Regions from separate parts of the Sphingomonas sp. AC411 genome, predicted to be linked through region 2. Evidence: riboswitches for the same ligand, from Rfam matches in the RefSeq annotation. Region 2 holds a riboswitch; the other holds the start of a gene.
What was found. A riboswitch is a leader RNA that binds a small molecule or an ion and turns the genes downstream of it on or off. The one in region 2 is predicted to bind cobalamin.
Positions count from the first base shown of each region.

Region 1: another riboswitch for cobalamin. It lies ahead of AC0IX7_RS18350 (TonB-dependent receptor); the one in region 2 lies ahead of AC0IX7_RS06350 (HoxN/HupN/NixA family nickel/cobalt transporter).

Region 1 covers NZ_CEEDAQ010000001.1:3,572,124-3,575,526, forward strand. Annotated here, with positions in the region: partial or broken gene AC0IX7_RS18345 (TonB-dependent receptor) at 1-822, shown strand, start outside; cobalamin riboswitch at 1,096-1,311, shown strand; partial or broken gene AC0IX7_RS18350 (TonB-dependent receptor) at 1,423-1,808, shown strand; gene AC0IX7_RS18355 (TonB-dependent receptor plug domain-containing protein) at 1,818-3,320, shown strand.
Region 2 covers NZ_CEEDAQ010000001.1:1,234,822-1,238,224, forward strand. Annotated here, with positions in the region: gene cobW (cobalamin biosynthesis protein CobW) at 1-450, opposite strand, end outside; cobalamin riboswitch at 552-766, opposite strand; partial or broken gene AC0IX7_RS06350 (HoxN/HupN/NixA family nickel/cobalt transporter) at 980-2,028, opposite strand; cobalamin riboswitch at 2,210-2,426, opposite strand; gene AC0IX7_RS06355 (S9 family peptidase) at 2,500-3,403, opposite strand, start outside.

The DNA of each region.
Region 1 (3,403 bases), 2.3 Mb from region 2:
ATCCGCGACGTGAGCGGCAAGACGCAGGAACTCTATACGTTCGTCAACGCAGCGCCCACGCGACGGCGCGAGGCTGGCGGGAGTACGACGACGACCGGCGTGTTCGCCGATGGGAGCCTGGTCGCGGGCGACTTCACGTTCAGTCTTGGAGGACGGGTCGACTGGTGGTCGATCGACGGCGGCTATCTGTCCGAGCGCCCGCTGGCGACCGGCGCGGCGCTGACCGACCTGCGCTATGCAGACCGCGACGGCAGCGAGACGACCGGGCGGGCGGGCGTGGCATACCAGCCGATCGAGACGATCACGCTGCGTGTCGCCGGGTATCGCGGGTGGCGCCTGCCGACGCTCAACGAACTGTACCGCCCGTTCCGGGTTGGCAACGACGCGACCGCGGCGAATGCGTTGTTGTCGCCGGAGCGGCTGACCGGGGTCGAAGGTGGCGTCACGCTGACGCCTGCGCCGGGCGTGAGCATCGCCGCGACCTATTTCTACAACCGGCTGAAGAACGCGATAGCCAACGTCACGACGACCAACCCGCCGCAGGTGCTGCCGGGGGTCGCCACCTACCGCGTCCGCCAGAATCTCGATGCGATCCGCGCGCATGGCTTCGAACTGGATGCGTCGTATCGGCCGGGTCCGCTGGGCGTGCAAGCATCGTGGTCGCACACGAACTCGAAGGTCGAGGGTTCGGGGATCACCGCCGCTTTGGACGGCTTGCGGCCGGCGCAGACCCCGCGCGACCAGGTGTCGGGAACGGTCGACTGGCGGCAGGACGCGGCGGCGCTGTCGCTGACCGTGCGGCATATCGGGCGGCAGTTCGACGACGACCAGAATACGCGGGTGCTTGGGGCCGCGACGATGCTCGATGCCTACGCGGCGCTGCCGATCATGCGCTCGTTGGTCGCGGAGGTGCGGGGGAGAACCTGTTCGACGAGCGCGTCGAGGCGGGGATCAGCGGCGCCAACATCGTCGAGCGCGCGACACCGCGGACGATCTGGGTCGGGCTGCGCTACGGCGGGCGGTGAGTCCGAACGATCCTCCCCCGCCAGGGAGAGGATCAGTAGGCCCGCGTTGACCCGTGCATGGCGCGCGACTAATGCCACCCTTGTGAAGGGTTCCCGGCGACGGGATCAAAGGGAAGTCGGTGCGCGGGCCGGGTCGTCAGGATCCAAATCCGCAAGACCGGCGCTGTACCCGCAACTGTGACCGGATAGCGGCCACCCCGATTATGCCACTGGGTTCCGGCCCGGGAAGGCGGGGTGGAGGCGGTGACCCGGAAGCCAGGAGACCTGCCTCTCACGGTCGATCCACTGCGCGGGCGGGTGTCCGGCGCGGACGAGTGCTCCGGTGCAGCCGGGTTTCCTCGAGCGAGGACGTCTGCCGTCCCCGAATGGTCGTGGGCGGTTCTGCCAGGACGTGCCCATGACGAAATTCTTCCTGCTCCTGAGCGCCGCGGTGATCGCAGTGCCGGCCTACGCGCAGGACATCCCCGATACCGACGCCCCCGAAGTCGTCGTCACCGCGAGCCGCGTCGCACAGCCAGCGAGCGAGATCGGGCAGGCGGTGACCGTGATCGACCGCGCCGAGATCGAACGCCGCCAGACCGTCGTTGTATCCGATCTGCTCGCAACCACGCCCGGCGTCACCGTCACGCGCAACGGCACGCTCGGCGCGCTGACCGGCGTGCGGATCCGCGGTGCCGAATCCGACCAGACCCTGGTCGTGATCGACGAGTACGCGTCAACGATCCCGCCTCGACTGGCGGCGGTTTCGATTTCGGTAACCTCCTATCGAGTTCGGTCGAGAGGATCGAAGTGTTGCGCGGGCCGAACTCGGTGCCATGGGGCAGCCAGGCGATCGGTGGCGTCGTCAACATCATCACCGCCGCACCGACCGAAGGCATGCAGGCGCGCGCCAACGCCGAATATGGCTATGCCGACAGCATGTTCGCGAGCGCGGGCGTGTCGGGCAAGTCCGGACCGGTGTCGGGCTCGCTGACCGGCGGCTATCTGAAGACCGACGGCATTTCGTCCGCGGCCAGCGGTACCGAGCGCGACGGCTATCGCCAATATGGCGCCACCGGACGGCTGGGTGTCGAGTTCGCGCCCGGGATCGGTCTCGATCTGCGCGGCTATTTCGCGGACAGCAAGGTCGAGATCGACGATGGTTTCAATCCGGAAACCTTCGTGGTCGCGGACAGCCTTGCCTATGGGACCACGCAGGAACTCTACGGCTATGCCGGCCTGCACGCGAACTTCGCCGACGGCCGGTTCAACAACCGCGTCGCGTTCACGATCGCCGACATCAACCGCGACAATTTCTCGCAGCCCGGCGGCGACGTGTCGTTCATCGGCCGCGGTCGCAGCGAACGCTATGAATATCAGGGCGATTTCCGTCCGCTCGACGAGGTCCGCGTCGTCGCGGGCGTCGAGCGCGAGAACAGCCGCTTCAACGACGGCTTCACCTTCGCGGATACCGGCATCACCAGCGTCTATGGCCAGCTGATCGTCAAGCCGCTCGACATCCTCACGATCACCGGCGGCGTGCGCAACGACGACCATGAGGATTTCGGCAGCCACACGACGTTCGGCGCAAATGCGGCGCTGGCGTTGCGCACCGGTACCACCATCCGCGCCAGCTATGGCGAAGGCTTCAAGGCGCCGACCTTGTACCAGCTCTTTTCCGCCTACGGGAACCGCGACCTCGATCCCGAGACCGCACGGAACTTCGATATCGGCATCGAGCAGGCGTTTCTCGGCGACCGGGTCCGCGCGGGAGTGACGTATTTCAACCGCCGCACGCGCAACCAGATCGACTTCCGCAATTGCAGCCCGACGGAGCAGGCGACGGCCGGTTCGATCTGCGTCGATCGCCCGTTCGGCGTGTACGACAATGTCGCGCGTGCCGAAGCGGACGGCGTCGAGTTTACGCTCGCGCTGCGTCCGGTCGATGCGCTGACGCTGACCGCCAACTACAGCTATATCCACACCGAGAACCGCGCGATCGGCGCCAATTTCGGCAACGACCTCGCGCGTCGCCCGAAGCAGACCGCCAGCGTCAACGCCGACTACCGGTTCGTGTTCGGGCTGTCGGTCGGTGGCACCGTGACGATGGTCGGCGACAGCTTCGACGACGCCGGCAACACCGTGCGGCTCGACGGCTATGCGCTGGCGGGCATCCGCGCCGAAATGCCGATCAACGACCGGATCGCGCTGTACGGCCGCGTCGATAACCTGACCGACGCGCGGTACGAGACGGTCGCGGGTTACGGCAATTACGGTCGCGCGGCGTATGGCGGCGTGCGGTTGCGGCTGAAGTGAGGCGCGGGTCGATCCTCTTCGCGCTCCTGCTCGGGGGCTGCGCGCAATCCCTGGCGCGGGCGGCGGCGGCGGGAGATCGTCTC
Region 2 (3,403 bases):
GGGGGCGAAGCGACCGGCGGCGACCGCTTCGGCATCTGCTAGCGCGATGACGCCGTCGACGGTGATGCGCGAGCGGATCGCGGGCCAGTCGAATGCCTTCAGCAGCGGCTTGGGCAGTGCGAGGCCGGACGTCTCGATCAGGATGTGATCGGGGCGCGGGTCGAGTGCGAGCAGCGTTTCGACGGTCGGGATGAAGTCGTCCGCGACGGTGCAGCAGATGCAGCCATTGGCCAGCTCGACGACGTTTTCGGCCGGGCAATCGGGGATCGCGCAGCCCTTGAGAATGTCGCCGTCGATGCCGAGCGTGCCGAATTCGTTGACCACGACCGCGAGGCGACGGCCGTTCGCGTTGCGGATCAGGTGGCTGATGAGCGTCGTCTTGCCGGCACCGAGAAAGCCGGTGACGATAGTGACGGGGACCTTGGCCAGATTGGGGGAAAGATCGGGCATTGGTATTCTCCTGCAAGCATACGCGCGCACGACCGGACGGCCGCACGCGTTCGTCGCTCAGACGGAGGTACCGTGCCGCGACCATCCCCTGGATCGTAGCAAGAGCGACCATTGCGCTGGCAGGTCTCCTGGCTCGCGGGTCGAGGCTCGACGTACGCCTTCCCAGGTTTCCCCAGTGGCTGCCCTCCGAAACGAAGGGCATGTGCGTCTCGCTCACCGCTTACAGTTGCAGGGACAGCCGCGGCATTGGGAGGACATCCTCCCGCACCGCATTCCCATTCAAGCCCTTCCGGGCACCGGCGCGATCTGTGAGGTTCGGTGAAACCGAGCCTCGCGGATGGGGTTAGAGGAATTCCGGGGGCGTGCCAATTCGCATATCGCTTTTCCGACATCCTCCCCCGCCAGGGGAGGTGGCACCGCAGGTGACGGAGGGGAGGACACGGAACCTACGGGGTCGCCGTCCTCCCCCTCCGTCTGGCGAGTGCCAGCCACCTCCCCTGGCGGGGGAGGATCGAGAGGACGGAGCGAGCTACCCGTGCACGACTTCGATTTCGTCGAAGCGTTTCCAGCGGTAGATGGCGAAGCTCAGGACCCAGCACAGCACGAACAGGCCGATGATCGCGAAGCCGAGGCCGTTGAAGTTCTCGCCGAGTGCGGCTGCCAGATCCCAGATGCCACCGGTCAGGCCGAGCTTTGCCCCGAGCAGCGCGAGCGTCTCGATGCCGCCGATCGCGATCGCGACGATGGCGGAGATCAGCGTGATGGTGATGTTGTAATAGAGTTTGCGGATCGGCTTCACGAACGCCCATTCGTACGCGCCGAGCATGACGACGCCGTCCGCGGTATCGATTAGTGCCATGCCGGTCGCGAACAGCACCGGGAGGACGAGCACCGTGCCGATCGAGAGACCGTCGGCGGCCTGGCTCGCGGAAAGGCCGAGGATCGCGACTTCGGTGGCAGTATCGAAGCCGAGGCCGAACAGGAAGCCGAGTGGGGCCATGTGCCAGCTTCGGGTCACCAGCCGGAACATCGGGCGGAACAGCCGCGCGAGCAGGCCGCGACTGCCGAGCAGCAGGTCGAGATCCTCCTCGACATAGGTGCCGCCGCCGCGGACGTGGCCGAAGGTGCGCCAGACCGAGCGCAGGATGATGAGGTTCATCGCGGCGATCGTGAAAAGGAACAGCGCAGAGATCATCGTCGCGACCACGCCGCCGACCTGCTTGAACGCCTCGAACTGCGACAGCGCGCTGGCGGTGAGCGCGATCGCGACGGCGGCGATCAGCACGATCCCGGAGTGGCCGATCGCGAACCAGAAGCCGACGGCGATCGGGCGCTGGCCGTCCTGCATCAGCTTGCGGGTCACGTTGTCGATCGCGGCGATGTGGTCCGCGTCCACTGCGTGGCGCAGGCCCAATCCCCAGGCTAGCAACGCCGTGCCGAGCATGAGGGTTGCGCGTGGAACAGCGAGAATGCCCAGCCCCAGGCGGCGATATTGGCCGCGATCAGGCCTGCGAACAGCCAGCCGATGCGCTTGCGAGTCGAAACCCGCGCCGGTCTTTCGAATGTTGAAGTCGTCATGCACAAACCCCGCAGCGTCCGACGAGGACCGGGGCCTGCCGCGAACGGCCGGGACATACGACGACCGGACGCCATGAGCGGCCGACGCACGACGCCGATGCGGCCCCCGCCACATGGTCGTCGCTCAGCCAGTGTCACGCAGGCGGCGTTCACCGTGCCTCGGCCACCCCTGGACCGGGACAAGAGCGACCAGACGCCGGCAGGTCTCCTGGCTCGCGGGTCGTTGCTCGATGCACGCCTTCCCAGGCTTTGCGGCCCAGTGGCTGCCCTCGCGGAGAGGGCTCGTGCGTCTCGCTCGCCGCTTACAGTTGCAGGGACAGCCGCGGCATAGGACGGCGAACCGTCCGCACCGCATTCCCAATCAAGCCCTTCCGGGCACCGACGCGATCACGGGAAACGGCTGGAAGCCGCATCCCGCGCGATCGGTACCCTGCTTTCAGTCGCGTGCCAACGGGCGTGCCAACGGGCGTGCTATTTCGCGACGCCGAGCTGTTGCAGCATGAACGCCTGCCACTCCGAATTCTGGCGATAACGCTCGAACCGGCCGGACTTGCCGCCATGCCCCGCCTCCATGTTCACCCGGAACAGCAGCGAAGTGGTGTCGGTCTTCAGTTCGCGGAGCTTGGCGACCCATTTGGTCGGCTCGTAATATTGCACCTGGCTGTCCCATAGTCCGGTGCCGACATACAGCGCCGGATACGCCTTCGCCTTGACGTTGTCGTACGGCGAATAGCTCAGCATATAGTCGTACGACGCCTTCTGCGCGGGGTTGCCCCACTCGTCGTACTCGAACGTGGTCAGCGGGATCGACGCGTCGAGCATCGTCGTGACGACATCGACGAACGGCACCTGCGCGATGATCAGCTTGTAATCCTGCGGCGCCATGTTCGCGACGCCGCCCATCAGCAGCCCGCCTGCGCTGCCGCCCATCGCCGCGACGCGATCCTTCGCGGCGTATTTCTGCGCGACGAGATAGCGGGTGACGTCGATGAAGTCGGTGAAGCTGTTCTTCTTGTTGAGCAGGTGCCCATCGTCATACCAGCCGCGGCCCATCTCCTGCCCGCCACGGATATGCGCGATCGCGTAGACCACGCCGCGATCGAGCAGGCCGATCCGGCCCGGATCGACGGCCGGGTCGCTCGAGATGCCGTAGCTGCCATAGGCGTATTGGAAGAGCGGCGCGGTGCCGTCGCGCTTGGTGCCCTTGGCGTAGACCAGCGAGACAGGGATCCGCGTGCCGTCTCGCGCGGGCGCCCAGACGCGTTCGGTGACGTATTTTGCGGGGTCGTATCCCGGCACCGGGGCGACCTTGAGGACGCGGCGCTCGCCGGTTTTCGCGTTGACCTCATACGTGGTGGTAGGCGTCACGAGCGAT